4 regions of the Pseudocitrobacter corydidari genome follow, and region 4 is predicted to be linked to each of the others. Evidence: predicted binding sites of a transcription regulator. Region 4 holds the regulator's gene; each other region holds the start of a gene.
The links. The regulator Fur, encoded in region 4, represses iron uptake genes when iron is present. The targets are predictions, from matches to a motif close to ATAATAATGAGAACNACTATCAA.

Region 1: the regulator Fur is predicted to act here: its motif matches at 5,022-5,044, upstream of sufA (Fe-S cluster assembly scaffold SufA).
Region 2: the regulator Fur is predicted to act here: its motif matches at 6,520-6,542, upstream of efeU (iron uptake transporter permease EfeU).
Region 3: the regulator Fur is predicted to act here: its motif matches at 5,625-5,647, upstream of fhuE (ferric-rhodotorulic acid/ferric-coprogen receptor FhuE).

Annotation. Positions count from the first base shown of each region.
Region 1 is NZ_CP087880.1:1,078,273-1,086,033, reverse strand. Features, by position in the region: gene sufS (cysteine desulfurase SufS) at 1-1,105, opposite strand, end outside; gene sufD (Fe-S cluster assembly protein SufD) at 1,102-2,376, opposite strand; gene sufC (Fe-S cluster assembly ATPase SufC) at 2,351-3,097, opposite strand; gene sufB (Fe-S cluster assembly protein SufB) at 3,114-4,601, opposite strand; gene sufA (Fe-S cluster assembly scaffold SufA) at 4,613-4,981, opposite strand; gene G163CM_RS04990 (hypothetical protein) at 5,548-5,868, shown strand; gene menI (1,4-dihydroxy-2-naphthoyl-CoA hydrolase) at 5,943-6,353, opposite strand; gene ydiJ (D-2-hydroxyglutarate dehydrogenase YdiJ) at 6,350-7,761, opposite strand, start outside.
Region 2 is NZ_CP087880.1:1,818,852-1,826,612, forward strand. Features, by position in the region: gene G163CM_RS08465 (isochorismatase family protein) at 1-457, shown strand, start outside; tRNA gene G163CM_RS08470 (tRNA-Ser) at 606-693, shown strand; gene G163CM_RS08475 (hypothetical protein) at 1,072-1,731, shown strand; gene phoH (phosphate starvation-inducible protein PhoH) at 1,801-2,589, opposite strand; gene efeB (iron uptake transporter deferrochelatase/peroxidase subunit) at 3,220-4,479, opposite strand; gene efeO (iron uptake system protein EfeO) at 4,485-5,600, opposite strand; gene efeU (iron uptake transporter permease EfeU) at 5,636-6,469, opposite strand; gene putP (sodium/proline symporter PutP) at 6,727-7,761, opposite strand, start outside.
Region 3 is NZ_CP087880.1:1,710,230-1,717,990, forward strand. Features, by position in the region: gene G163CM_RS07930 (GGDEF domain-containing protein) at 1-915, shown strand, start outside; gene G163CM_RS07935 (YoaK family small membrane protein) at 961-1,065, shown strand; gene G163CM_RS07940 (GGDEF domain-containing protein) at 1,155-2,639, opposite strand; gene G163CM_RS07945 (DUF2534 family protein) at 3,086-3,349, opposite strand; gene G163CM_RS07950 (TehB family protein) at 3,534-3,860, shown strand; gene G163CM_RS07955 (TehB family protein) at 3,892-4,245, shown strand; gene G163CM_RS07960 (DUF1869 domain-containing protein) at 4,251-4,433, shown strand; gene G163CM_RS07965 (YncE family protein) at 4,482-5,573, opposite strand; gene fhuE (ferric-rhodotorulic acid/ferric-coprogen receptor FhuE) at 5,923-7,761, shown strand, end outside.
Region 4 is NZ_CP087880.1:2,324,502-2,332,262, forward strand. Features, by position in the region: gene ybfF (esterase) at 1-231, shown strand, start outside; gene ybfE (LexA regulated protein) at 361-654, shown strand; gene fldA (flavodoxin FldA) at 805-1,335, shown strand; gene fur (ferric iron uptake transcriptional regulator) at 1,618-2,070, shown strand; gene G163CM_RS10825 (LysR family transcriptional regulator) at 2,124-2,990, opposite strand; gene G163CM_RS10830 (HAD family hydrolase) at 3,098-3,796, shown strand; gene chiQ (ChiQ/YbfN family lipoprotein) at 3,850-4,182, opposite strand; gene chiP (chitoporin ChiP) at 4,234-5,637, opposite strand; gene glnS (glutamine--tRNA ligase) at 6,032-7,696, opposite strand.

The DNA.
Region 1 (7,761 bases), 1.2 Mb from region 4:
TCAGCGGCATCGCACAGTGATGCCCGGTACGCACGGCAATGCCGTAGTTATCAAGGAAACTGCCGACGTCATAGGCGTGATGCGTGCCGAGGTTAAAAGCAATGACACCCAGTCTGTTCGCCGGGCCATAAAGATGGAGATCGGGCACGTCTGCCAGCGCGGCCAGAGCGTAATGCATCAGCGTTTGTTCATACTCGCCAACCGTTTCAAGGCCCAGCGCATTGAGGTAATCGAACGCCGCGCCGAGCCCAATTATGCCGCCCGTATTCGGCGTGCCAGCTTCGAAGCGCCAGGGGGCCTTCGCCCAGGTGGTGCCTTCCGTCAGGCTGACGGTCGCAATCATTGAACCGCCGCCTTCCCACGGCGGCATCGCCTGCAGTATCGCTTCTTTCACATACAGCACGCCGATCCCCGTCGGCCCGTAGAGTTTATGGCCCGAAAAAGCGTAGAAATCGCAGTCCAGCGCCTGCACATCTACCGGGTGATGCATCACCGCCTGTGCGCCATCGATCAGTGCTTTCGCGCCATATTGATGCGCCAGCGCGATAAGCGCCGCCACCGGGTTTTCTGTTCCGAGCACGTTCGACACCTGGGTCACTGCCAGCAGCCGGGTACGCTCATCAAACAGCGTCGGCGCAATATCCATCTGCAATGTGCCATCGACATTGAGCGGGATCACGCGCAGTTCCGCGCCGGTACGGGCGCAAAGCATTTGCCACGGTACGATATTGGCGTGGTGCTCCATCGCGGTAATCACAATGTTGTCGCCTGCACGCACGTTGTCACTGCCCCAACTGTTGGCCACCAGGTTTATCCCTTCGGTGGTACCGCGCACAAAAACCAGCTCTTCAGCGGAACGGGCGTTAAGGAAGTTTGCCGCTTTCTGGCGCACCTCTTCCATCCGCTGCGTCGCTTCAGCGCTCAACGTATGAATGCCGCGATGCACCGCCGCGTAACCGTGACGATAGAACTCCGCCTCTGCGCGGATCACCTGCTCCGGTTTTTGCGCGCTGGCAGCGGAGTCGAGATACGCCAGCGGTTGACCGTTCACTTCCCGGCTTAACACCGGGAAATCGGCGCGCACCTGTTGTACGGAAAATGTCATTGTGCTCCTCCTGGCAAGCGCTGACCGATTCGCGTCAGGACTTGCTGTTTTAGCGCATCGTTGGCGATGGCTTCCGTCAACTCGGCGGCGAAGGCGTAGATAATAATTTTGCGCGCGTCGCGATCGCTTATCCCGCGCGAACGTAGATAAAAGAGCTGTTCATCATCAATGCGCCCCACCGTCGCCCCGTGGCTACATTTGACGTCATCGGCATATATTTCCAGCTGCGGTTTGGTATCCGCCTCGGCCAGCCGCCCCAGCAGCAGATTGTTATTGGTCATCTGCCCGTCGGTTTTGATGGCGTGTTTCGCCACGTTAATCAGGCCATTAAATACCGCGCGGCCTTTATCGCTGACGATGGTTTTGTGCAGCTGACGGCTGTTGCAATAGCCTTTGTTGTGCTCAAGCCACGTTCGGGTATCACACACTTCCGTATTCACCGGCATCGCCAGGCTGTTCATACGTAAGGTGGTGTTTTCACCGTTTAACTGGCTGCTGGTGTGGTGGCGCGTGACCGCCGCACCGAGCAGAAAACTGCTGCTGTGGGCGCTGGCATCCTGACCCAGCCGAATGTCGTTATGGGCGAAGTGGAAGCTCTGCGGATTTTCAAAACCCAGCTTCAGATGATGCAGATGCGCGTTGTCCGCCACGTCCATGGTGAATCGCGCCCCGGTAAAGTGGCGTTGATCGTTCAGGCTGACGTAATGTTCTATCACCGTGGCCTCCGCCCCGGTTTCCAGCGCAATGTGGTGGCGATAATGGGCGGTGTTCATCTCCTCGCCCGCCAGCCCCCGCGTGATATGCATCAGCAGCAACGGTTTCGCCGGACGTTGATTGCGTGCAACGCGAATATGCGTCACCGTCGCCGCCAGACTTTCGGTGAGGTGCAGGAAAATCTCGCTATTCACCGCGGCAGGCAGGTCTTCATGCACATTATTAACGACAACCTCGAACCCGCTCTCATCCAGCCCATCGCTCACCCCCGGCGCAAAATGACCGTCGACAAACACCAGACGCCACGCATCCACCGTTAAGGCCAGCGAATCGGGCGCAATATCTTCAAGCGTGGTCAGCCGTGGCGCGACGAACTGGCTACTGAGCAAACGATCCAGCGCGGTGTATTTCCAGTCTTCATCTTTACGCGTCGGCAACCCGAGACGCAGCACCTGTTGCAGATGTTCACGCGCCTGTGGAGAACGCTGTTCGCCCTGCGCTTCAAACAGATGATGCCACTGTTGCAGCGCGTTACTGCTGTTCGGTAAGCCAGCCATAGCCCTGCTCCTCCAGTTGTTTCACCAGGGTGAAGTCGCCAGATTTCACAATCCGCCCCTGATAAAGCACATGCACCACATCCGGCTTGATGTAGTCGAGAATGCGCTGGTAGTGGGTGACGATAATGAACGACCGTTTACCGTCACGCAGGGAGTTCACGCCGTCTGCCACTATCTTCAGCGCGTCGATATCCAGCCCGGAATCCGTTTCATCCAGAATGCACAGCTCTGGCTCAAGCACCGCCATCTGCAAAATGTCATTGCGCTTTTTCTCACCGCCCGAGAAGCCGACGTTTACCGAGCGGGTGAGCAAATCCTGCGGCATTTTCAGCAGGTTGATTTTCTCTTCCATCAGGTCCTGAAAATCAAAACGATCCAGCGCATCCAGACCTCGGTATTTACGCACCGCATTCAGCGCCGTTTGCAGGAAAAACTGGTTGCTGACGCCCGGAATTTCCACCGGATACTGGAAGGCCATAAAGATGCCTTCCCCCGCCCGATCTTCAGGAGAGAGCTCCAGCAGGTCTTTGCCCTTAAAGGTGACCGCGCCGCCGATCACTTCATAGTCTTCGCGCCCGGCGAGCGTGGCGGAAAGCGTACTTTTCCCGGAGCCGTTCGGCCCCATAATGGCGTGCACTTCCCCTGGTTTTACATCAAGGCTCAAGCCGCGCAGGATTTCTTTCTCTTCAACGGCAACCTGTAAATCTTTAATACTTAACATAGAGATCCCTTAATCCTTATCCGACGCTGTGTTCGAGGCTTATCGCCAGCAGTTTTTGCGCTTCCACGGCAAACTCCAGCGGCAGCTCGGAGAAAACGTCCTTACAGAACCCGTTAACGATCATCGAGATCGCATCGTCTTCGCTGATCCCGCGTTGCAGGCAGTAGAACAGCTGATCTTCACCGATGCGCGAGGTGGTGGCTTCGTGTTCCAGCTGTGCGCTGTTGTTGCGGCATTCGACATACGGGAAGGTGTGCGCACCGCAGTCCGGGCCAATCAGCATCGAGTCACACTGGGTGTAGTTACGCGCGTTGGTCGCGGTTGGCATGATTTTCACCAGCCCGCGATAGCTGTTTTGGCTATGTCCGGCGGAGATCCCTTTCGAGATGATCGTCGATTTGGTGTTTTTGCCGATGTGGATCATTTTGGTGCCGGTATCGGCCTGCTGATGCCCGCTGGTCAGCGCCACGGAGAAGAACTCGCCAATCGAGTTATCACCGCGCAGTATGCAGCTCGGGTATTTCCAGGTGATGGCGGAACCCGTTTCCGACTGGGTCCACGACATTTTGCTGTTTTCGCCTTCGCACAGGGCGCGCTTGGTGACAAAATTGAGAATACCACCGGTGTTGTTATCGCCAGGGAACCAGTTTTGTACCGTGGAGTATTTCACTTCCGCATCTTTGTGGATGATCACTTCCACCACCGCCGCGTGCAGTTGATAACTTTCACGCACCGGGGCGGAACACCCTTCGATGTAACTCACATAGCTGCCTTCATCGGCAATCAGGATCGTGCGTTCAAACTGGCCGGTTTTTTCGGCGTTAATGCGAAAATAGGTCGACAGTTCCATCGGGCAGCGCACACCTTTCGGGATGTAGATGAAGGTGCCATCTGACGCCACTGCCGCATTCAGCGCGGCAAAAAAGTTATCGTTAGACGGCACCACGGTGCCCAGATACTGTTTCACCAGTTCGGGATGATCGTGGATCGCTTCGCCGAACGAACAGAAAATAATGCCCTGCTCAGAGAGTTTTTCCCGATAAGTGGTGGCCACAGAAACCGAGTCGAAAATCGCATCGACGGCCACTTCTTTGCCTTCGCGCACCGGTACGCCCAGCTGATTAAACGCCGCTTCGACTTCATCGGTGAGGAAGGTATTGGCGCCCGTCTGTTGCACCGCGCCCGGCTCAGAGGCACAGGTTTCATCACAGTTGCCGCAGGACGGCGCAGAGTAGTAGCTGTAATCCTGGTAATTGAGCGAAGCGTAGTTCGCTTTCAACCAGTGCGGCTCTTGCATCTGCTCCCAGGCGTGGAAGGCATTCAGGCGAAACTCGAGCATCCATTCGGGCTCATTGCGTTTTGCCGAAATGGCACGGACCACCTCTTCGTTGATCCCTTTTGCCAGTTCGTCGGTCTTTAACTGGGTGAAGAAGCCCTCTTTGTAATTCAGCGGGCCGCCGGTCCAGGTTTTGACATCGTCAGTTGCTTCAGTATTGCGCGTCATAATCGTACCGCCTATACCCCAAAACTTTCGCCGCAGCCGCATTCGTTCTGCGCTTTCGGGTTATGAAATTTAAATATCTGATTTAATCCTTCGCGCACATAATCCACTTCGGTGCCGTCGATAAACGGCATCGCCGAAAGAGGCACCCACAGTTTTGCGCCGTCAGACTCAAATAACAGATCATCGGCATGGGGCTCGGTTACCGTATCCAGCACATAGCCAAACCCGGCACAGCCGGTCTGCTTCACGCCGAGACGCACGCCCTGCATACCCGGTTGTTTGCTAACCAGATTGCGAATTTGTGTTGCTGCCGCAGGCGTTAACGTCAGGCCACGCCAGGCAAAATCATTCGGATCAAACGTTCCAGAATCTACTTCCATTGGTCTACCTCATCGGTTAAGCCATCGAAGGCATAACACTATGTTAGTGATAATGATTATCACTTCAACCCATCTGCAACAGGGGTATTACGTTCGAACCTGTTTTACAGCGCCTTTTTATAAGCATAGACCCTCATTCTGCGGGCAACCGGGATAGATGATTTTTTACAACACTTTGAAAAATAATAGATTAAGAAGAGGTGATTACTGGAAGTGGTTGATGGATAAAACATGCATCGCTAATGCCTATTTATTTGATAGCTTTTGCTGACCTTCTCTGACTGGCAGCAGCCATCCCCTTACGCAGGGGTGATACCCATGCATTTATTGTGTGTTTAATGTTTATTTATTAACCTCCCGGATTCAGATCAATTTCTACAAATAGCAGATGTTTTGCATGTTTGATTATCATCAAAATTCTCTAAAAGATGCATTTAAAGTAATTGTTTAACAGTGAATGTGATTTATATCAAAGTGGATATCACAACGATGAAATAGATTGATGCCAGGACTTAAAAATAAAACACGATTATTTATAAATAACGTACCCAAGGAGTATCGCGATTATGTTTTACGCTATATTCAAAAAAATTAAATTTCAGCGTTTAATTTTTATTCCCTTTCTGTTTTTAACGGCGTTTAGTTTACATGCTGAATTATCAGGAACATTAACTATCCGAGGCGCGGTGGTAGATGTTCCCTGCGTGATTGAAACCGGCTTTAACCAGTCACACCTGCTATGCCGCCATAATGGGCAAAGAAAGCGTTATGCCGTTGCGACTGAAGGTGTGACAAATACGCACCAAGAATCGACCATCAGCGAAATCAAAACGCAGATTATTAATAAAGCCAACAATGTTTACCTTACGAGTATTTCCTATCGTTGAGCACGATTATTATTTGTGCCATTCAGTTGTCTTAATCGTATAAAAAAAGGCCCATCATTGAGCCTTTATTTCGTTTAAATTACCGCCGTAGTCAGACGCGATGTACAACATAAGCGCCCTTCTTCATCGAATATTTCGATTTGCCACACCTGGCTGCGACGCCCGGTATGAATAGCTTTACAGACACCGCGTACGCGCCCGCTGCGTACCGCGCGAATATGGTTGGCATTAATTTCCAGACCGACTACTTTTTGATCGCCCTCGGTACAAAGATAGCCCGCCATTGAACCCAACGTCTCAGCCAGAACGACCGACGCCCCACCATGCAACAAACCGAATGGCTGATGCGTGCGATGATCAACAGGCATGGTCGCCTCCAGAGAATCATCGGTAAGGGCCACATAGCGAATATCCAGCAGCGCCATCATCGTCCCTTCGTTCATCGCATTCAGGGCATCGTGGGTCGTCTGTCGTCTCCAAATCATCCAATAATCTCCAGAAGTGCCTGTAACGGATGGCGCACGCCATTACCTTCCACGCGCTTCACCTGACTACGACATGAGTATCCGGTAGCCAGACAGCGATTACGCGGCAGGCGTTGCATGGCCTGCTGCCATGATAGCGCATAAATCCCCAGCGAGTTTTGGTGGTTTTTCTTTTCGTGGCCATAGGTTCCCGCCATCCCGCAGCAGCCGACGTTGACGTTTTCCAGCTTCGCGCCAAACCGGGCAAAAATAGTGGCCCACTGTTTTGGCGCAGAAGGCAGCGCGGTAACCTCGGTACAGTGCCCAAACAAATACCAGGGCTCGCCGCCGAATTCATGGCTATCGATACCGTCCAGCGCCTGAGGCAGCCATTCATGGACCAGCATGACGTTGAAGTCACCGCGTTTATCGCCCAACACTTGCTTGTATTCGTCGCGATAACACAGTACCAGCGCCGGATCGACGCCCACCATAGGAATGCCCAATTCCGCCACGCGGTTCAGGTACTCCGCCGTTTTACGTGCGGTTTTGGTAAAGCGGGTGACGAAGCCTTTAATATGCTGTGCTTTGCCATTGGGCGAGAACGGCAGCAGTACCGGCTGAAGGCCCAGCTTATCGATAAGACGAATAAAGTCGGCCACCACCTGTGCATCGTAGTAGCTGGTGAAAGGATCCTGCACCACCAGCACGGTCATCGCTTTTTGTTCTGGTGTTAGCGCCTCCAGCTGTTCCAGCGTCATATTGGCGGAGCGGTGCGAAATCATCTGCTTTTGCAACGACGGCGCGGAGAGCATCGGCAAGTCAATCATGCCAATGTGTTTTTCCGACAGCTTGCGTACCAGCGGTTGATTCATAAAGAAGTTAAAGGTTTTCGGCGCGCGCGCCATCAGCGGCGCATAGCTTTCAACCGTCGCCACCAGATGATCGCGTACCGGACGCAGATAGCGCGTGTGATAAAGCTGTAAGAAACGTGCGCGGAAATCCGGCACATCAATTTTGATTGGGCATTGAGTGGAACAGGCTTTACAGGCCAGACAGCCCGACATCGCCTCCTTCACTTCATGGGAGAAATCGTATTCTCCCTTACGCGCGTGCCAGCTGTTGCGGGTACGCTCAATCAATGAGCGCAGGCTGGCGCGTTTGCCCGGCAGTTCTTTCTCAAGCAATAACGGATCGACCCCACGATCGGCCAACAAACGCAGCCATTCACGTACCAGCGTGGCGCGCCCTTTCGGCGAATGAATACGATCGTTGGTTATCTTCATTGACGGGCACATCGGGCTTTTGGCATCGAAGTTAAAACACAACCCGTTACCATTACACTCCATTGCCCCGCGCCAGGAGGAGCGCACGGCAATCGGGATTTGCCGGTCAAAGGTGCCGCGTTTCACCGCATCCACTTTCATCA
Region 2 (7,761 bases), 510 kb from region 4:
AATCCCGGAGATTCACCAGAACGCTCCGCATGCACAGTATGTCGCGCGTCGGGGGGAGATTAACGCCTGGGATAACCCGGAGTTTGTCGCGGCGGTCAAAGCGACGGGGCGTAATACATTAATTATCGCCGGGACGATCACCAGTGTATGCATGGCTTTCCCGGCCATTGCGGCTGTCGCAGAGGGTTATAAAGTGTTCGCGGTGATCGACGCCTCTGGCACCTACAGTAAAATGGCACAAGAAGTTACCCTGGCGCGGGTAGTTCAGGCTGGTGTCGTACCAATGGACACTGCCGCTGTTGCGGCAGAATTGCAAGGTACATGGAATCGCCAGGACGCAGCCGAGTGGGCAGACGTTTATACCCACATCTTCCCTGCCTATCAGTTATTGATTGAAAGCTATGGTAAAGCGCAGGACGTCGTGAAAAACAACGAATTGCTCGATTCACAGCGTTGATTTACCTCCCCGTTCGCATCCGGACGGGGAATATGTTCAATGCTTAACCGAACGAGAGATAATTAAGAAATTATGCTTGACCGTTTTAGGGCAACTCCCTATAGTAGCGCCCCGTTGCCACCCAAGCAGTTCGGCAGCAAAACAATATGGTGAGGTGTCCGAGTGGCTGAAGGAGCACGCCTGGAAAGTGTGTATACGGCAACGTATCCGGGGTTCGAATCCCCGCCTCACCGCCATATTCGAGAAAGAGCTCATACGAAAGTATGAGCTTTTTTTTCGCATGTTGTACAGCCAGGCGGGGTGAGAAGCCCGGACCGGGGTTCGACAACTGGCGCAGCCAGTTGGACAGACCGCGAACGCAGTGAACGGGCTGCCCGCAGGGCGAGCGCAGCGAGTCAATCCCCGCCTCACCGCCATATTCGAGAAAGAGATCATACGAAAGTATGAGCTTTTTTTTCGCCTGTTGCACAGCCAGGCGGGGTGAGAAGCCCGGACCGGGGTTCGACAACTGGCGCAATCATCTGTGAACTCATCCTTTGCTTCCTCAACACAAAAAACTTAAACTAATTCACAGCAAAAGCTTCCAGGACAAAAAGGAACCTTGGTAAATACATATGGAAAATTCATTATTGTTTTTTTATTTTATATGGGGTGGGTTTTTATTATATTTCGTTATTACATTTATCAAAGATAAGTATAAATGGAAAAGTCTGACATTTACCGTCTCCTTAATAATATGTGGATACCTACTATCTCTCTCCTTCCCTACTCCAGGAGGCGTGTGGCTAATACTTACAATACTTGCAGCAATGGCACTTAACATCGTTTTATTTGTCTGCTTTGGTTTTATCAATCTGTACCTGATTGAAAAGTATTTTAAATCAGTCGTTAAGTTAATGAAGTATTCTTCACCTACCGATTTAATCAACAAACTGATTGAAGATCACCATAAATATCAATGGTATGCTCTACACATCCCTGCAGAAGACACTCTTGAAATTGGTATAAATCTCGATAAAAAAGATCCTGTAATTGGTAAAAAAGTGCTGATCAAGACGTTGACTGGTCGCTATTTAAACTTCGTTCCTGAATATATAACTGTAATTAAGGTTATGGAATCAAATATTATCTGTCCATTTCAAGAATTTTACGAATTTAACATACAAACTAAAACTTTGATCAATAGCTATATTGCCAGTATTACTCTGGGTGTCGAAAAATCCTGGCTTATTAGCAACATGACTAAAAATAGTAAACACGATCCAACACTATAGTTGCATAATTATAGATGCATACAAATGCCAAAGCCCGGTCACCCGGGCTTTGCCACAAACCTCACTTCATCAGTAATACGCTTTCAGCGTTCGCTGGCACAGCGCCGAACGCACGCAATCCTCTTTGGTAAAACGCACTACCCCTACCATCTCATCTTCTTCAAAGCGTTCCAGCGCGTCGCTGAGCCCGGACAAGACGCCGCGCGGCAGGTCACACTGGGTGATATCACCGTTAACGATAACCGTCACGTTTTCCCCGAGGCGCGTCAAAAACATCTTCATTTGCGCAGCGGTGACGTTCTGGGCCTCGTCGAGAATGACCACCGCATTTTCAAATGTACGTCCGCGCATATAGGCGAACGGCGCGATTTCCACCTTGCCGATTTCCGGTCGCAGGCAGTACTGCATAAAGGACGCCCCTAACCGTTTCACCAGCACGTCATAGACGGGCCGGAAGTAAGGCGCGAACTTCTCAGAGATATCGCCAGGCAAGAAGCCGAGGTCTTCATCAGCCTGCAATACCGGGCGGGTAACGATTATCCTCTCCACATCCTTATGAATGAGGGCTTCAGCCGCTTTTGCTGCACTTATCCAGGTTTTACCGCAGCCTGCTTCACCGGTAGCGAAGATCAGCTGTTTGCTTTCAATCGCATTCAAATAATGCGCCTGAGCGTCATTGCGGGCCTTAATCGGCGAGTTATCGCGGCTATCCCGCGCCATACCGATAGATTCCACGCCACTCATCTGCACAAGCGAGGTGACCGATTCTTCTTCACGCTGTTTATGACTACGTGAATCCCGTCTCAGCACACGTTTCGCTTCACGACGAGCTTTAGTCACTGCTTTTTGTCTTCCCATGGATAGCACCTTGAGTTGTAGGTTTACATCACACGTGCCGTTGGCAGCACGATTATGCGCACGAACGTCTGAGGTTTGGCTTCCTTGTAAGCCATTGCTTGCCTGTCGAACTGACGTGAAAGCACGACTACGCGCATCGCGTTCCACATCGGGTAAGAGAGTGTTGTTTTCAGAGTGAGAGATTTTTGAGGTGACGAAATCGCTGCCGGAAGCTGAACCTCCGCGCACAGTGGTGCGGTGACTGTTTTTACCTTGTCCGATAAAGGACGCTACCATTCGCGATCTCCATAGTGAACTGCATCACAACCGGGAACTACCGCTACTACTTATTAAATACATCAAAAATAATTAAGAATGCAATTTAAATTTTACCTAAAAGTAACAAATTAGACCCCATCTGTTCACAGACAGTCTCTTACATTTATATTACAGAATTATATCAATGGGATAGAAATAAGAAAAAAGAGTGGATAAAAACACCCACCCAAAGAGGTAGGTGTTTTTCAGATTATTGACAACGTGCACTTGTTAATGCCGGATGCGGCGTAAACGCCTTGCCCGGCCTACAAATTTTTGCAGGCATTTTGTAGGCCTGATAAGCGCAGCGCCATCAGGCAAGTTTGGCATGATTCAGGCTTCAAGCAGCGTTTGCCCAAGATAGGATGCCGATGACGGCACACCCGGCAGCACGAAGAAGTAACCGCCGCCGATGGGTTTAACGTACTCCTCAAGCGCTTCCCCATTCAGCCGTTTCTGTACCGTAAGAAATCCTTTTTCCAGATCGTGCTGATAGCAGACAAATAACAGCCCCATATCCAGCTGCCCCGAATGGGTCACGCCAAGGGAATAACTGTACCCCCGGCGCATCATCAGGCTGGATTGTGTTTCAGCGGTACGCGGGTTGGCCAATCTGATATGGCTGTCCAGCGCAATCACCTCACCGTCCGGGTCGCGACTATAATCGGGTACATCATGCTCATGCTGCATACCGAGCGGCGCCCCGCTGTGCTTGTCACGGCCAAAAATGGTCTGCTGTTCTTTGAGCGGCGTACGGTCCCAGAACTCGACGTGGAACTGAATAATGCGCACCGCCTGATACGAGCCGCCCACCGCCCACGCGGGTTCCTGTTGATCTTTCGTCACCCACACCACGTTGTCCATCAGCACGTTATCGCCGCTGTCCGGGTTCGCCGTGCCATCTTTGAACCCCAGCAGATTCACCGGCGTCTCTTTACCTTTACTGCGCGCGGCGTGGTCAGAGATAAACCCTTCCCGCTTCCAGCGCACGCTCAGCAGATCCGGCGTGTGCTTGATGATGTCACGCAAAGCGTGGATCACCGTGTCCTGCGTGTTGGCGCAAATTTGCAGCAGCAGATCACCATGGCATAACGCCGCATCTAATGAATCATTCGGAAAGCGCGTCATTTTTTGCAGCTTTTTCGGTGCATGCGCTGTCAGCCCGAAACGCTCATCAAACAGCGACTGCCCGACCGATACCGTCATGGTCAGGTTATCCGGGGCGATCCACGCCCCAAGAATCCCGGAATCCATCGGCGGCAAACGTGGATTTGGCGTCTCCGGCGCCGGGCCTCCCCTGGTAAGGAAGGCTATTCGCGTGGTCAGCAGACGCATCAACCGTTGCAGGTCAGCGCGATCGGACGCCAGCACATCAAACGCCACCAGCATCATCGATGCCTGCTGCGGTGTCAGCACACCCGCCTGATGCACCCCGTAAAAAGGCTGTTTCTCATCGCGCCCGGTCAGCGCTGGCGCAGCGGCTTTCGCACCGTGCGCCACCGGGCAACCCGCCGCCAGCGCCAGCGCGCCTACGCCCTTCAGCCAGCGACGGCGTGAAGGTACTTCCACGCCGGTTTTATGTTGCTCTGCCATGATGCTTAATCCAGACCCAGGATCCCGCGCAGCTGCGCTAAATCTTCCGCCAGAGTGGTGATTGGCCCCTTCAACGCGTTGCGATCCGCATCGGTCAGTTTGTCGTAGGTCTCAAAACCGTCTTTGGTACGATATTTGGCGAGGATCGCATCGACTTTCTTAAAGTTGGCATCCACCTTCGCCAGCAGCGCACTGTTCTCTTTTTGCAGTTGCGGACGCAGCAGGTCGACTATCTTCTGCGCGCCATCGATGTTGGCCTGGAAATCCCACAGGTCGGTATGGCTGTAGCGATCTTCCTCTCCACTGATTTTGCTGGCCGCCACTTCTTCAATCAGCCCGGCTGCACCGCCGACCACTTTTGACGGCGGGAAGGCCAATTCTTCGATGCGTTTTTGCAGGTCAACCACATCGCTGTAGAGCTGATCGGCATATTTCTCCATTCCTTTGGTGCTGTTATCTCCAAAGAGTGCCTTCTCAAGACGGTGGAAGCCGGTGAATTTCGGGTCAGCGGCTTTCTGCTCATAATCATCTTCACGGGCGTCAATACTGCCGTCGAGGTCAGAGAACAGCTCCGCGATAGGCTCAATACGCTCGTAGTACTGACGCGTAGGTGCATACAGGGATTTCGCTTTTTCGATATCCCCCGCTTTCACCGCATCGGTAAAGGCTTTAGTGGCTTTTACCAGTTCTGCCGTCTGCGCAGTCACATAGGTTTTATAGGCGGTAATCGCCTCGCCCAGGCTCAAAACCGCATCTGCTTTCGCCGCATCCTTGGTGGCTTCACCTTTAACAATCAGCTTGCCTTTCGGGTTGGTCAGCAGACCGCAGGTCATCTCATATTCACCCGGTTGCAGGTTGGCGGTCATCTTTTGCGTAAAACCCGGCGCGATATTTTCACGCTCTTCCACCACCATCACGCCCTTGAGGATCTCCCACTCCAGCGCCTTCTGGCTATGGTTCTGAATGATAAACTGTGTTTTACCGGCATTGACGGTGAGCGTCATCGGCTCACACTGTTTGTCGTTTACCGTGACATTGACCTTCGGTATGTCAGCAGCCTGCGCAGAGAATGCGAAAGAGCACAGCGCGGCGAGCACGCTACGGCGAAAAATAGTGTTCATGGTCCATCCCTTTCAATGAGTAAAAGCCATTTGCCTTACGGGGCGATACGTGATGCTGCGTTTGGCGCACGCGCAGGCCAGAAAAAGAGTGCCAGCGCAGGCAGTAAATAGAGTAACCAGACCGCCACTTCACTGACGCTTGGTGCTTCCTGGTAGCCAAAAATGCCTTCCATCAACGTGCCAAACAGTGAGTGGGTGGTGAGCGTGCCGCTGAAATCAAACGCGACATCCTGGAAGTGGTTCCACAGCCCGGCTTCGTGGAAGGCGCGAATCGCTCCGGCGGCAAGCCCTGCGGCGACCAGCAAAATAAACAGGCTGGTCCATTTGAAGAACGCGCCAAGGTTCAGACGAATGCCGCCCCAGTAGAGCAAGAAGCCCAGCACGACGGCGGTCGCCAGCCCCAGCACCGCGCCCAGCGGTGGCCAGATACCGAGATCCTGCTGGAACGCCGCCAGCAGAAAGAACACTGACTCCAGCCCTTCACGCGCCACGGCGAAAAAGACCATCATCACCAGCGCCCAGCCGTGATGATTGCCCCGCGCCAGCGCGTTATCCACCGCCTGCTCCAGTTGCTGTTTTACGTTGCGTGAGACTTTGCGCATCCAGAACACCATCCAGGTCAGGATGACCACGGCGATGACCGCCACGATACCTTCAAACAGCTCCTGTTCTTTTTGCGGGAATTCGCCGGTGGTTTCGTTGATGAAGATGCCCAGCCCGAGGCAAAGCGCCGCAGCCAGGAATACGCCAATCCACATCACGCCAATCAGGCCGCCACGCTGTGTGCGTTTTAAATAGCTGGCGATAAGGCTAACAATCAGCGCGGCTTCTAATCCTTCGCGCAGCATAATCAGAAAAGGCACAAACATGCGAACGTCCTTAAATGTGAATCGCAGTCAACACATGCAAAGAAAAGTAAATGTGAGTGATAGCGATTATCATTACGCAAAGACGAAATTCAAGTGAAATATGTCGGAAATGATAAGCAAATGTAAAAGAGACAAAGAGAGGAGAAAAAGACGTTTGTGTGTAAGAAACGCCGGATGGCACTTCGTTTATCCGGCCTACAGGAGAATTTGTAGGCCGGATAAGGCGTTAGTCGCCATCCGGCAATCAACGGTAAAGTTTACTCCGCCTGTAAACGCGACGGCGGCGCGGAATGGTAATGTGCGTCCGCTTCTTCAAAGCGTTTACGCATGGCCTCTGACGGCGCTTTGTCCAGCAGGCTGAAGATAACAATCCCCAGGCTACCGAAAATAAAGCCCGGAATGATTTCGTACAGGCCCAGCAGCTCGAAGTGTTTCCAGACGATCACGGTGACCGCACCGATAATCATCCCCGCCAGCGCGCCATTACGCGTCATGCGTGACCACATGACCGAGAATAGCACTACCGGGCCAAACGCCGCACCAAAGCCTGCCCAGGCGTAGCTCACCAGACCAAGTACTCGGTTTTCCGGGTTTGCCGCCATCGCAATCGCCACCAGTGCGACCACCAGCACCATGACACGCCCTACCCACACCAGCTCTTTCTGGCTGGCGTTTTTACGCAGAAACGCTTTATACAGGTCTTCCGTAATCGCGCTGGAGCACACCAGCAGCTGGCAGCTCAGGGTCGACATCACCGCCGCAAGAATCGCCGAAAGCAGAATACCGGCAATCCACGGGTTAAACAGGATTTGCGCCAGTTCAATAAACACGCGTTCGGCGTTCTGACTTACCGGGCCCGCAACCGCCGGGTTATTCTGGAAGTAAGCGATGCCGAAGAAACCGACCGCAACCGCACCCGCCAGGCACAGGATCATCCAGGTCATACTGATACGACGCGCATGCACGATGCTGTGGTGGGAATCGGCCGCCATAAAGCGTGCCAGGATGTGCGGCTGACCGAAGTAACCCAGCCCCCAGCCCATCAGAGAAATGATGGCGACGAAGTTCAGCCCTTTGAGCATATCGATATTCTCAATGCTCTTTTGCTTGATAACTTCCATCGAATCATCCAGGCCGCCCACGGCGAGGATAACCATCACCGGCGTCAGGATCAGCGCGAAAATCATCAGGCTGGCCTGCACGGTGTCGGTCCAGCTCACCGCAAGGAAGCCGCCGATAAAGGTATAAATGATGGTCGCGGCGGCACCGGCCCACAGCGCCGTTTCATAACT
Region 3 (7,761 bases), 610 kb from region 4:
AACATGGAGTCAACGTATCTGACCAAAATCGATACGGAAGCCCAGCTGCAACATATTGTTTATGCGCGCAACAGCGGGGATATGACCATCCCGGAAAACGCCTCCGTTCCCTGGGAAGAGTCGTTATGCAAACGGGCAATGGATGAAAATTTTTTCTTCTGTAATGACGTCGACGTCCACTGGGCGGATTGCGAACGTGCGCGCGAGCTTGGCATCACCACGTTTCTCAGCACGCCGGTGCATCTGGCCGATGGCTCGCTGTATGGAACGCTGTGCGCCTCCAGTAAGCAGACCATGCCTTTTAGCCTGAACGGTCAGCAGGTGCTACAGCTGTTCGCCAGTATTATTGCGCGCTACATTGAGAAAGAGTCGCTGGTGAATCAACTGCGCGCAGCGAATGCGGCGCTGATATACCATTCCTACACCGATGCATTAACAGGATTACCTAATCGCCGGGCGATATTTGAAAACCTGGAGACCATGTTCTCTCATGCCCGGAAAGTGGGCTGTCATATTACGCTTGCCTATATCGACCTTGATGGCTTTAAGGCCATCAATGACCACTACGGCCATCACTGGGGCGATCGGTTCTTACAGCAGGTTGGGCAACGCTTGCTGGCCTTTAAAACGGAAGACGGCCTGGTCGGGCGTTTGGGTGGCGATGAATTTCTGGCTGCGGTACTCTGTGCCTCAAAAGGTGAACAGACACAGTTTGTCAGTACGCTGCGTCAACAGCTCAGCGGTGATTATACGTTAGCAGAAACAACCCTCCACTATCCCGGAACCAGTATTGGCGTGATTGACATTGATCCCCACAGCACAGACATTGAAAGCGCCCTGCGCGCCGCCGACAGTGCGATGTACCTGGATAAACAGATGCGCCGTCAGATGCATTCCCCCTGGCATATCGGTTAAGATTCACCCTACACAACATGAATAAATAACATTCAGGATAAAATAATGAGGCTAGGTATCGCTTTTCCCATCGTCATCTTTATTGTGGCGGTCATTTTTCTGAGCTGGTTCTTTATCGGCGGCTATGCGCTACCGGAAGGTGCAAAATGAGAAAAACAACCATCATTATGTTGATTGTGGCGGTTGTAGCCGTCGCCGGGACACAACTAGGCTGGTGGTAAACCTGCACAAAGGCCGGTTTACCGGCCTGATTCCTGCTGTTCGCCCTTCTTCATCCGATACATGTCCGCATCCGCCTGCTGGATTGCGCTATCCAGATTATCCGCACTTGTAGACATTCCCCATGATACGGATAACGGCACCACTTCGCCCTCTACCGTAAAGGCATGCTGTGTTACCTGCATAGCAATCCGTTCAGCAATATAGCGCGCATCTTCCTTGCTGGCGCTGGCCAGTAAAATGACAAACTCATCACCACCAGTACGGATCACCAGATCGTGTACGGCACGGACGTTATCCAGCATACATTGCGCGATAATCTTCAGCGCGCGGTCTCCCACGCTATGCCCCCAGGCATCGTTGATCGCTTTAAACTTGTTGCAGTCAAACAGAAGAACGGTTGTGTAACGGAGTTCATGCTTCTGAATCAGTTCCAGAATATTACGCGTATAACTGCCGGTGAGCGCATCAGAATAGAAACGATTGTCACCTTTATTTAGCCTGCGGCGTATAACAAAAAACAGTAATAAAAAGAGCAACGGCGCCAGCAGAACGGCCGTTGAGGCCATTGGGTCATGTAAGATGTATAAATAAAGCGGCAGCGCATAGCGGAATTCGTAGCGATCGGAAAGGTCGTAAACCTGATAAACCGTCGGCCAGTTACAGTTATCTGTTAAACAAAGATGGCTAGCATCCTGACGGTTAACAAATTTCAGCATCAGCTCAGAAGGGACGTTATTTTTGAACGACTCGCGTAAAGCGCGTTGTAACTCGGGCTTCGAAAAATCGTACAGTAAATAACCGACAATATGATTACTCACCTGTCCAGCAGAAAGATCGTAGATATAACTCACCAGACTGTAGGCTTTTTCACCGGTTATTTTATCCGTATAAAAATTGGTCGAGCTCCGCGCTTTTTTACGAGAATCTTTGAGTAATAAGCGGTCATAAAACGATTCAGGAATCTGGAAAAAGGCGGCAGGATTACGCGCCATTTGTGATGAATCAAAGGAAAAGCGAACGGAGTCTTTACTGGTAAACCAATAAAACCAGTGCGCGTCATGCGCCACAATATAACGATGGGTATCGTAATGCCCAGGATTCAGCGTGTTCATTCTGGCACGCACGAACTCGCCTGCGGCAAACATACAGCGCGCTTCTTCGCTCTGCGTTCTGGATATCAGCGTGCCGTAGCCCGGATTTAGAACCGACCGGTCAGCATTGATGCCCCATTCATCGCGATTACGCGGACGAAAATCGCTCAAATTGCCGCACAGGTTATTACTTTTTAGCTGTTGATAACGCACCCCCGCGGCATCGGCAATTAATTCATTATCATTAAAGATGGCCAGCATATTGCTTTCCAGCGCATTAATGCCGTCATTGACCTGAGTAATGGCACGTTGATACATAAAAAAGAGATACAGGAAAATTAACAGGCCAGTGATCCCTGCTGCCACCAGCAACGCCTGCTTCTTTCGTAAACTGTCCTGAACACGTCTCACATGCGCACCATCATAAAAGTCATCCTTTTAAACGTAACACACTTTGTGTTTTTAGCTTGTTCAGAAAGAACCTATCAGAAAAATAGGCTATTCATACCTTAAATGTGTGGTTATTAACAAATTAATGTACAACTGACTAATTTATGTGCATGAGAATTAGGCGCAAAGACGCAGGGAGCCATGAGGAATACGGAGTAATCTTATCTACTAATGCATGGGCTTTTATAACAATCGTCTCAGCTGAATCGCATAGACTATTTATGGCGACAGCGTGTTACAGGAGACACTTATAATGAAAAAATTGCTCGCACTCTCTTTATTAATTGTATTGAGCAGCACACTCAGCGGATGCATCATCGATCATGACCATCACCGTGGCGGTCATCACCACTCGCATCATCGTTGACAGAGGGAAAATTCAGGCGAGCCATGCTCGCCTGATAAAATTAGCTGTGGCTCTCTTTGGGACCCAGGAAAATAAAACCGAATGGAATCGACCCCAGCACGGTGAAAATGCAGCTGTAGACCATGACCATCGCACCCTGCAAAAAGAACATGCCCGTTGTCCACTCCGAATAAGGCAGGTTGTACTCACGTACTACGCCGCCAAACGTTGCCCGCCCCACGACAAACAACGCAATCACAAATATTGTGCAGGCACACAGCAGAAATTTTTTGCCGTTCCTTGTCCGCAATTTTTCCAGCACCATACTCAACGCTCCCCTTCATGGCGATATATTACGCTGTAGTTGTAACATTTATGTGCCAATAAATGAATGTTTTTGTGAATCCATAGTGATCTACCCCTTTTAAAGTAGTATTTAAAATGCACTTTTTGATAAATTTCGACCGCCACTTCGTGCTCTAATAACCCGTAACAAAACAGGGGGAAACATGTTACGGATTCCGCAAAGTTGTGTTCATACGCGTTCCACGCCGTTCTGGAACAAAGAGACGGCACCCGCCGGTATTTTCCAGCGTCATCTCGATAAAGGTACGCGCCAGGGGGTCTACCCTCGCCTGTCGGTGCATAAAGGGGCGGTGAAATACCTGGGCTATGCTGATGAGACGTTCGAACAGCCTGAAGCCGAGTTACTGATCGAAGCGGGTCACTTTGGCGTGTTCCCTCCTGAGAAATGGCATCTGATAGAACTGATGACCGAAGATACTGTTTTTCAAATTGATTTTTTCGTGGAAGCTGATGTTTTGAGATCCCTTTAAGCTCACAAGGCGACTAAGTAAGGAGCCAATTATGCTGCGTATTCCTGAAAATTTTATTCATTCCCGTTCAACACCGTTCTGGAATAAAGACACCGCGCCAAAAGCGCTGTTCACTCACCACAACACCAAAGCACATGTTTATGGCCGCCTGTCGGTGATGCAGGGCGCGGTGCGCTACTTTGGTTTTCCTGACGCCGAGGCCACTGAGCCTGACGTCGACATTGTCATCGAAGCCGGGTCATTCGGCATTTCGCCGCCGCAAAAATGGCACCGAATCGAGCTTCTGACTGACGATACCTATTTCAATATCGACTTCTTTGCCGACCCGGATGTCAAACTTGAAGGCGCAGGCCTGGGCAAAGTGGTCAATTCGCATAAGGAGTAAACATCATGGGTAAAGCAACCTATACGGTGACCGTCACGAACAACAGCAACGGCATTTCGGTGGATTATGAAACCGATAAACCGATGGAATTGCTGATACCTGATGTTGCTGCCGATGTGGTGAAAGATCTGATCAATACCGTGCGTGCGTACGATACCGAGAATGAACACGAAGTGTGTGGCTGGTAACGTATCCGGCGGGAGAGAAAACGGGAGCCAATGGGCTCCCGTTTTTTATTACTTCAGGGCAATCCGCGCCACGCTATCCGGGCCTTTGGTGGTGCTGTCATCGTTGAAGTCTTGCTTCAGCGTGACATACAGCGTCTGACCGTCCGGCGTCAGTAGCAGACTGTTCGGGCGGGCGTCAAATGACCAGCTTTTCTTCACCGCATAGGTGGTGGCATCCAGCTGCAACACTTTCTTCGATTCACGCTGGCTGATAAAGATCTCATTGCGTTTCGCGTCAAACTTAATGCCCAGCGCATCGCCTTCCAGACGTTTAATCACGCGTCCGGTGCGCTCATCAAACACCAACGTGGTTTTCGCCTTTGAGTCATCGGTCACGAACAGACGCCCCGTTTGTGGGTCTGTCGCCATATTCAGGAACAGGTAGCTTTTGCCATCCCCTGCGGTCAGGCGTTTTTCAATGCGGTAGTTTTTCGGGTTAATCACCAGAATTTCACCGCCGCCATTGGCCGCGTAAATACGATCGGTGGTAGGCGAGTAGATAATCCCGGTTACCCATTTCCCGGCATTTTTGATGCGGGTTTTTAGGGTCATGGTTTTGGCATCCACCACCCAAATCAGGCCAGGGTCTGCCACGCCGCCGATAAACAGCAGCCCGTCGTGCCACAGGATTTCACGCGCGCCAACCGGGTCGCCATCCGGGCCTTTTTCGCTAAATTTCACCCGTTGCAGAATCTTGCCGGTTTTGGCATCCACTTTCGATACGGCACCATCAAGGGAGTTGGTGGTGTAGAAGACGCTTCCGTCCGGCTCGCTCGCCATGCCAAAGTTTTTATAATCGGTATGCGTTTCACCGGTAGTGGCAAGGGTTGCCGGGTCCAGACGATAAAGCACGCCACCATTAATATCTTTAAAACCCTGCGCGCTGGCGACATAAAGCGCCTTTTCCGTCGGCGCGTAATTCATCTCATAGAGTCCATTCGCTAATACGCGCTGCGTGACGTCGCTGCTGGCGGCTGGCGGCTGCGTTTTTGATTCTACCGGCGGATTCTTCACCGCCGGAGACTGGCATGCCGAAAGCCCCAGCGCAGCAGCAATCGCAAAAGCCACCGTAACGTGACGGCGCGTAAGCACTAATTTCATTCTGTACTCCATTCAATGGATAAAGGTTCCCGTGACGGCAACCATTAGAGAATGAGAATCATACTTATTATCACCACTTTAGCAAACGTTACCGACTCTGCAGCCATAGCAACTCACCCACCCTTTGCCGCGATTAATCCCACCTCTCCACACACAACGCCCGCCGCGCGCCCGTTAGAGAAAAACCCTTACAACACTGTGATAATTAAAGAATTTACATTAACTTACAATTTAGATGAGATCATTTCTCAATTCGATAAGGCAAATGATTATCATTGCCATTCGCTCATTGAGCGGTGGTCACAGTGGCAGATTTTTCGATAACAAACACAACATATGAGAACGTACAATGGGTTGTTTTAACAGGGTTCCCCGTTCCGCACAGAGATCTTCAGCAAGGGCATCACGCTTTCTTTTTTCAAGCCTGGCGGCGATGATTCATCTCGCCCTCGCCTCTGGCTCAGCGGTCGCTGCGGAAAATACCAATACGCAGGATGTCATGGTGGTCGATGGCGCGTCGTCGGATGTATCAGATAATACGCAGGGCCAGCACGACTACAGTGTGAAAACGACGCGTGCGGGCACCAAAATGCTGCTCACCCCCCGCGATGTGCCGCAGTCGGTCAGCGTCATCACCGAACAACGCATGCAGGATCAAAACCTGGAAACTGTCGGCGATGTGCTGGCGAATACCACGGGGATCTCCGCCAATATTTTTGACAGCGAACGTTCCAGCTATTTTTCTCGTGGTTTTTACATCAACAACTATACCTTTGATGATATTCCAACCTCCGTCAGCGATGAGTGGAACTTTGGCGACGCGGGTGACGACACCGCCATTTATGATCGTATTGAAGTGGTTCGCGGCGCGACCGGGTTAATGACCGGCGCAGGCAATCCGGCGGCCTCGGTCAACATGGTACGCAAACACGCTGACAGCCGTGAATTTACGGGCAACGTCGGCGCCACCTATGGCAGCTGGAACAAACAGCGCTATGTCGCCGATCTCTCTGCCCCGCTGAACGACACGGGCTCCGTGCGCGGCAGAATCATCGCCGGATATCAGGATCAGGACAGCTGGCTGGATCGTTATCATAAACGCAAAAAATTCTTCTACGGCGTCGTCGATGCTGACATCACCGACAACACGACCGTTTCGCTGGGCTATGATTATCAGCAAAGTACCACCCGCAATCCGACCTGGGGCGGGCTGCCAACCTGGTACAGTAACGGCGTAAAAACCCATTACGACCGCAGCACTAACCCCTCAGCAGACTGGGCGCACTACTATCTTGAATCACGCAAAGTTTTCGCCGACCTGACCCACGAATTTGATAATGGCTGGAGCCTGCGCATGAATGGTACGCATGCGGAAGCCTCGTTTGATTCGAAACTGCTCTACTCCTTCGGCTTTCCGGATCAGTCCACCGGGGAAGGCCTGTCGGGTTATGGCAGTCTCGATCGCGGCAAGCGGAGACTCGATTCCGTGGATACCTACACCACCGGGCCCTTCACGCTGCTGGGGCGTCAGCACGAGCTGGTGGCGGGCCTGAGCTACAGCCGACAGACCAACCGCTATTACAGCGCCGGAGCGGATATTGATACGGCAGATATTGGCGTGTTTGATAACAACTGGAACGGCAGCCTCGCGGAACCCGCCTGGAGCGACTGGACGCTAACATCCGATGATATCGTGCGGCAAAAATCTGCTTACACGGCGGCGCGTTTCTCGCTGGCTGACCCGCTCTCTTTAATTGTGGGCGCGCGCTACACCCAATGGAGCACTCACGGCTCCAGTGGGGATATGAGTAAAAACAACATTACGCCGTATGCCGGGCTGGTGTATGACATCAATGACATCTGGTCGGCGTATGCCAGTTATACCTCCATCTTCCAGCCGCAGACCTACCGCGACCAGAAAGGCAGTTACCTCTCGCCGGTCACTGGAAAAAGTTACGAAACGGGCCTGAAATCCGCCTGGCTGGACGGTCGGTTAACCGCGACGGTTGCCGTGTTCCGCATTGAGCAGGATAACGTAGGCCAGGCCGATGGCGATAATCACGTCAACGGCAGCAGCGAGCAGGCCTATTATGCGGCAAAAGGCGCAGTCAGTAAGGGCGCGGAGTTTGAGCTGAACGGTGCGGTGACCGATAACCTGCAAATGACCTTTGGCGCCACGCGCTACGTC
Region 4 (7,761 bases):
TGGGATCAGTATCCGCACATCGTCGGTTGGGAGACGATTCCGGCGTGGGATCATCCGGCGCTGTTTATCCCAGGCGGAAATTCGCCTTATGTTACCGAAGCTTACCGTGACGACCTGCTCTCGCAATTCCCGCAGGCGCGTGCGCACGTCATTGCAGGCGCCGGGCACTGGGTGCATGCGGAAAAACCGGACGCGGTGCTGCGCGCCATCCGCCGATATTTAGCAGACTGATTAAAAACTCAACGACCGCGCGCCATTATGGCCGTGGTCGTTGGCGTGTCGGTTGCACTGATGTATGATTGCGCGCTGTCTGCACCGGGCGTTTCCCGGTAGCTTGTTTCCCCGAAGTCACTCTGAATCATGGCAAAAGAACAAACGGACCGCACGACAATTGATTTGTTCGCAAATGAGCGTCGGCCGGGAAGACCCAAAACCAATCCGCTTTCGCGTGACGAACAGCTGCGCATCAATAAGCGTAATCAATTAAAACGCGATAAAGTTCGCGGTCTGAAGCGCGTCGAGCTGAAACTCAATAACGATGCGGTAGATGCTCTGAACGAACTGGCAACCGCGCGCGATATGAGTCGCAGTGAGCTTATCGAAGAGATTCTGATGAGCCAGTTAGCCGTGCTTCGCGCGCAGGAAAAGCTCTGAAAATTTCGTAAAATCCCGCTTTCATGTAGCAGAGTGTGCAGTCCGGTACGATTGCTGATTCCGCACCCTTCTCTGTTCTGCTATGATTGCCCTTATCTGTGGGCAATACGCCACCACCATATCATTAAGTTTCAAGAGGTTATTTAACTCATGGCAATCGTTGGCATTTTCTTTGGTAGCGACACCGGCAATACCGAAAATATTGCAAAAATGATTCAGAAACAGCTTGGTAAAGACGTTGCCGACGTGCATGACATTGCCAAGAGCAGCAAAGAAGACCTGGCTGCATTCGACATTCTGCTGCTGGGTATTCCTACCTGGTACTACGGTGAAGCCCAGTGCGACTGGGACGATTTCTTCCCGACGCTGGAAGAAGTTGATTTCAATGGGAAACTGGTTGCACTGTTCGGCTGCGGCGACCAGGAAGACTATGCGGAATACTTCTGTGATGCGCTGGGCACTATCCGCGACATCATTGAACCGCGCGGTGCGACCATCGTCGGCCACTGGCCAACAGCCGGTTACCACTTTGAAGCGTCTAAAGGGCTGGCTGATGACGATCACTTCGTAGGTCTGGCTATCGATGAAGACCGCCAGCCGGAACTGACCGCTGAACGTGTAGAAAAATGGGTAAAACAGATTTCTGAAGAGCTGCATCTGGAAGAGATCAAAAACGCCTGATTCTTAATGCGGCGTGATTTTTTAAATCGCGCCGCATTAATAGGTAGAAGCAATCAAAATAATAGCTACAATTTTTTAACTTTTGAGCGTAAATCTGTACAATATCTTCTGAATTTAGCGAGTTTGCTGGTCAAGCCTCGTTTTCGAAATCTTTATTCGCCCAGGTCTTGCTGTTTTCATTTAGAAGGCGTCATTCTATAATGAGACGCATTACACTCGGTGCACTCTCTGTGTTACTTCCGCGTTTGGAAGTCAATCGTTTAGCAACAGGACAGATTCCGCATGACTGACAACAATACCGCATTAAAGAAGGCTGGCCTGAAAGTCACACTTCCCCGGTTAAAGATCCTGGAAGTGCTTCAGGAACCAGACAATCACCATGTCAGCGCGGAAGACTTATACAAACGCCTGATCGACATGGGTGAAGAGATTGGTCTGGCTACCGTCTACCGCGTTCTGAACCAGTTTGATGACGCGGGCATTGTCACGCGCCATAATTTTGAAGGTGGCAAGTCCGTTTTCGAACTGACTCAACAACACCATCACGATCACCTGATTTGCCTCGACTGCGGCAAGGTTATCGAATTCAGCGATGATTCCATCGAAGCTCGTCAGCGTGAAATTGCCGCGAAACACGGTATCCGCTTAACCAACCACAGCCTGTACCTGTATGGTCACTGTGCTGAGGGCGACTGCCGCGAAGATGAACACGCGCACGATGGCGTAGAGAAGTAATTTTCACACTGAAATGACAAAACCAGCTTACGGGCTGGTTTTTTTATGGTGGTCTATGGCTTCATTTCCATCACCATCCGCAGAAAATTGTCCCGTCCTTCATGCTCTCGCGTAGGATCCCAGGCCATCGCAATTTCCCACCCCACTTTGACATTAGCCAGTTCGACCATTTTTACCCCGGCGGGCAGAACGTTACAGATGCTCTCAGGCAAAAAGGCAATACCGTTACCGCCACCGATCAGCGCCAGTAAAGAATGCATATCGTCGGAAACGGATACCGCATGCACATCGGGAAACTGCTCGGCGAGGATGATGCGAACCTGCTCAGCCAGACACGGCGCGGCGTGCGTACTCAGTCGTAATAACGGATAGTGTTCAACAAGATGATGTAACCCTTCTTTTACAGACGCATTCGCGGGAACGGCAAGCACCAGACGCTCCTGTTTAATCACAAAATGTGACAGAGGCGGCAGAACGGGCAGCCGCAAGAAACCAATATGCAGCGCTCCTTCGAGCAGCATTCGGCACTGCACACTTGAAGGAATGTTGTTGAGCGAGACGGTGACATCAGGAAAACGCGCCTGAAAAGTATTAATCCATTGCGGCGTAAGAGAATATGTCGATAGCCCAAACCCGAGGGCGAGTTTGGCTGTCGCCCCCCGTTTGATATCCCCGGCAAATTTCCGCAATTCGCGGTAACGCACCAGAAATTCGCACGCCTCGGGATAGAACAATTTCCCCTGAGGTGTCAACGTTGCGCCATGACGTCCGCGGGTAAAAAGCACCAAATTCAAATCGTGCTCCAACGCCTGGATCTGTTTGCTTAACGCAGGCTGAGTGATACACAACGCATCTGCAGCGGCATGGTAACTCCCCTGCTCCGCGAGCGTAACAAATGCCTGTAGTCGGCGATTTTCCATTCCCGTTTTTTATCCCTGCGCGAAAAAATAGCATTATACATAGCCTCTGTTTCAACCGATTATCCATAAAAAGTCACAGGATGTTTTCAGAAGATACAGGGGGAAAAATGACTCAAGCGATGCCCGTACTGACTGCTGTCCTTTTTGATATGGATGGCGTGTTGATCGATTCTAACCTCGTGATTGAAAAGGCATGGAGGGAGGCAGGCAAGCTTTATAACCGGGATATCAGCGATGCGGATATTGCCCGGCACATTCATGGTCAGCCGGGGCCACATACGATTCACGCATTATTCAACGATCTTTCCCTGCAAGATCAGGCGTTCGTTCAGCAGTACATTATCGATGCAGAAAATAATGCAGATTACGATCCCATTAAGGGCGTTGCCGAGTTTATTACAGCCCTACACCATGCAGGGATCACCATCGGTATCGTCACCAGCGGCTGGCGCAAGAAAATCGATCGTGTCATTCATATGCTGGGCGCAGACGATGCTATTTCAACCGTTGTCGAACGTGATGACGTCGAAAGAGGAAAACCGTGGCCTGATCCCTATTTATTGGCGGCAACGCGGCTGGGGATCACACCAGATAAGGCATTAGTTTTTGAAGATTCCCACAGCGGGATCACCTCCGCTGTCAGCGCGGGTACGTACTGCGTTGGCGTAGGTAGCGAGGCGTTACAAAACGGTGGTCCGGAGTGTGCCGTAATCGATTTCAGTCACCTTCAATGGCACACCGATGAGGCAGGACAATTCGTCTTATCGCTTCGACCTGGGAATACGATAATGTTGATACCCGCTTAGTTTGCACATTCATGCAGCCGTGCCCGACAAGCAAGCTCATCGGGCACGTTATCTTAACGGGGAGTATTATTACTGCGAATTTCCTGCCAGATTAACCCGCAATCTTTCTTCACGGCCTGATCGTTACCGGTTTTTCTCGCCAGAATGCACGCCTGGTAATCGCTTACCCGCACGGTTTCCTGATTGGCAAACTGCTGGTGCGCCTTCTCCTGCTTCAGCACGTTCAGCACCTGCTGGCAGGCTTCGATTTTTTCCGGCGAGCCTTCTGCGGTGTTGATACAGGCGCTATAGGCATCTTTTAAACGCGTATCTTCTTTTGGTGCTTCAGACTGAGCGCAGCCCGCCAGCGCCGCGACCAGCGCAGCAATCATCACTGTTTTTTTCATGTTATTAGCCTTATACGACACGGCGGGCGCTGCGGCCCGCCTGAATACTTATCAGAAGATGGTGAACGGTGCGATAACCATGAATTTCACGTCGCGCTCATCCTGGAAGATGTTGCCGTAACCACCGCTCCAGCTCGGGATATCGGAGTGGTTGTCGTACTGGGTGAAGTGCAGTTTGAACAGCGTACCTTTCGCGCGGCCTTCCTGTACGGTGTATGCCACGTCAAAGCTGTAAGAAGACTCTTCAATGGTTCTGTTTTTGTCGTAGTACGCGTCCGGGTTGATCTGCCAGGTAGACGGTTTGGCATCCCAGGCGTAGACGTATGATGCACCTACAGCCCAGCCCGGCAGGTTCCAGTTCTTCAGGTCATACATCGCACCGAAGAACACCGCTTTTTCGCCGTTGGCGTTGAAGTCGGAACGGTTATCCCACCATACATCCAGGCGACCGTTCGAGGAGGCGTAGGTTGGCGTCATACGCTGCAGGAAGTAGCCCTGCTGGCCTTCAGCCTTAACCCAGGTCCCTTCCAGACGCAGGTCAACCTGACCCACTTTGTAACCGAAGGTCAGCGCCTGCAACCATGCGGTGCCGTCATAAATATCGTTTACGGTGCGGTCATCCACTTTATCGCGGGTACCGTAGAACTGATAGCTGGTAGACAGTGGGCTACCGACGATATCAAATTTGTAGCTGGCTTTGGCGAAGTACTGATCGACATAGCCTTCCGCCTGACCAAATGCCGCTTCCAGCACCAGATCATTTTTGAAGTCATATTTCATACCGATGGAGTGCAGATAATCGACTTTCGTGCGCTTATCGTTCTGGTAGAAATTATCCATTTCGATATGCCATGGGGCCTTGTATTCATTGGTCCACATGTAGGAGAAGCTCAGCGCGCCAGCATCGCCGTAATCAAAGTTCGCACCCGCTTCTGCACCCTGATAGGTGCCAGGCATAAAGCTCCAGTGCGGCGCTAACAGCGTTTGACCGGTCGGCTGAATATAACCCCCGCGCGCCCAAACCGGGCCGTACTTAAATTTCGCAGCGGCTTTATAAAGGCTCACACCGCTTTTATCGCCGGAGTAATCTTCCGAGTAGCCTTTATTTTTAGACGAGAACGCAATTTCGTTCGGGTGACCACTTTCTGAGGATTCTGCCATTTCGATAGCGGTAAACGCCGCAATATCGAGGCCGAACATATCAGCGGCATAGCCGGACTGGAAATCAAGGTTGGCGTTCCAGGTGGAGTGAGAAAGGTTGGTTTTATATTTGTCGTTATCGGTCACATCTTTACGGTCACGCTCACGCTGCCAGTAATAGATGCCGCCCGTTAACGTGGAGTCATCGACAAAGCCTGCTGCACTCGCCTGGGGAACAACCACCAGGCCCGACATTGCTGTGACACCGGCAATAGCCAGCGCCAGCGTACTACGTTTGCCACTGAACGTACGCATATGTGTATCCTCTTTGACTTTTTAAAATGCCGCTGCAAAGCAGAGGCTAAAAATAAAAAACAGATAAAAAAGTAGCGTGGTGAAAAGCACCTTTTGCTACAGGATTAGATTATTTTTCGCGACGCGAATTATCAATCCTTTTTCGCAAGCAAAACGCAGGACTATGACAAAGCGCACATATTTCGTTGCGTCTTGTAACAAATGCGATTTATTAACATTAAGCGGCGCAACGCCTTATCTCATCAGGGGAAAATGTTAATAGCGCAGGTTGCGAGGATGTATCTTGATGAAATGATGCAAACGGGTGATGCCTGCATTAAAAAGATTAATTCGCATCGCGAATATGAGAGATAAAAAAAACGCCGCAGATGCGGCGTTTTTCACAAACAGACGATTACTCGCCCGCTTTCGCCCAGGTATCACGCAGGCCAACGGTGCGGTTGAACACCAGTTTCTCTGCGGTAGCGTAGCGGCTGTCGAGGCAGAAATAACCTTCACGCTCGAACTGATACGCTTTACCGGCAACGGCAGCTTTCAGAGACGGCTCAGCAAAGCCCTGCTTGATAACCAGCGATTCCGGGTTCATCACCGAAAGGAAGTCTTCCGCTGCGCCTGGGTTCGGCACGCTGAACAGACGATCGTACAGGCGGATTTCAACCGGTAGCGCGTGTGCCGCGCTCACCCAGTGAATAACGCCTTTCACTTTACGGCCATCTGCCGGGTCTTTGCTCAGGGTATCGGCATCGTAAGTACAGAAGATGGTGGTGATATTGCCTTCTGCATCTTTCTCTACGCGTTCTGCTTTAATCACGTAAGCATTACGCAGACGCACTTCTTTACCCATCACCAGACGCTTGTACTGCTTGTTGGCTTCTTCGCGGAAGTCGGCGCGATCGATCCAGATTTCACCGCTAAACGGTACTTCACGGCTGCCCATTTCCGGTTTGTTCGGATGGTTCGGCATGGTGACCATTTCGCCTTCGCCCTGATAGTTCTCGATAACCAGTTTCACCGGATCGATAACCGCCATTGCGCGCGGGGCGTTTTCGTTAAGATCTTCGCGAATGCAGGATTCCAGCGACGCCATCTCAATGGTGTTGTCCTGCTTGGTCACGCCGATGCGTTTGCAGAACTCACGGATAGCGGCGGCGGTGTAGCCACGACGGCGCAGACCGGAAATGGTCGGCATACGCGGGTCATCCCAGCCTTCAACGTGTTTTTCCATCACCAGCTGGTTCAGCTTACGCTTGGACATCACGGTGTATTCCAGATTCAGGCGCGAGAATTCGTACTGGCGCGGGTGAACCGGAATAGAGATATTGTCGAGAACCCAGTCATACAGGCGACGGTTGTCCTGGAATTCCAGGGTACACAGGGAGTGCGTAATGCCTTCCAGCGCATCGCTGATGCAGTGGGTGAAGTCGTACATCGGGTAGATGCACCACTTGTTGCCGGTCTGGTGGTGCTCGGCAAATTTAATACGGTACAGCACCGGATCGCGCATCACGATGAACGGCGACGCCATGTCGATTTTCGCGCGCAGGCAGGCTTTACCTTCTTCGAAGCCACCGGTACGCATTTTTTCGAACAGCGCCAGGTTTTCTTCAACGCTGCGGTCGCGGAACGGGCTGTTTTTGCCCGGCGCAGTCAGGGTACCGCGGTATTCGCGGATCTCTTCCGGCGACAGTTCGTCAACGTAGGCCAGGCCTTTGTTGATAAGCTCTACCGCGTACTGGTGCAGTTGATCAAAATAGTCTGAGGAGTAGTGAATATCACCGGCCCAGTGAAAACCTAACCACTCGACGTCGTGCTTAATCGACTCGACGTATTCGATATCTTCTTTTACCGGGTTAGTGTCATCAAAACGCAGGTTGCACAGGCCCTGATAGTCCTGCGCGACGCCAAAGTTCAGGCAGATCGATTTCGCATGGCCGATGTGCAGATAACCGTTCGGCTCAGGCGGAAAACGGGTATGGACTGTGGTGTGCTTCCCACTGGCCAGATCTTCATCGATGATCTGACGAATAAAGTTACTCGGGCGGGCTTCAGCCTCACTCATCGTGGATTCCTCAAAAGCGTAAATAACGTATAACGGCGTATGATCTTATAAGCCGGACGCCGAGA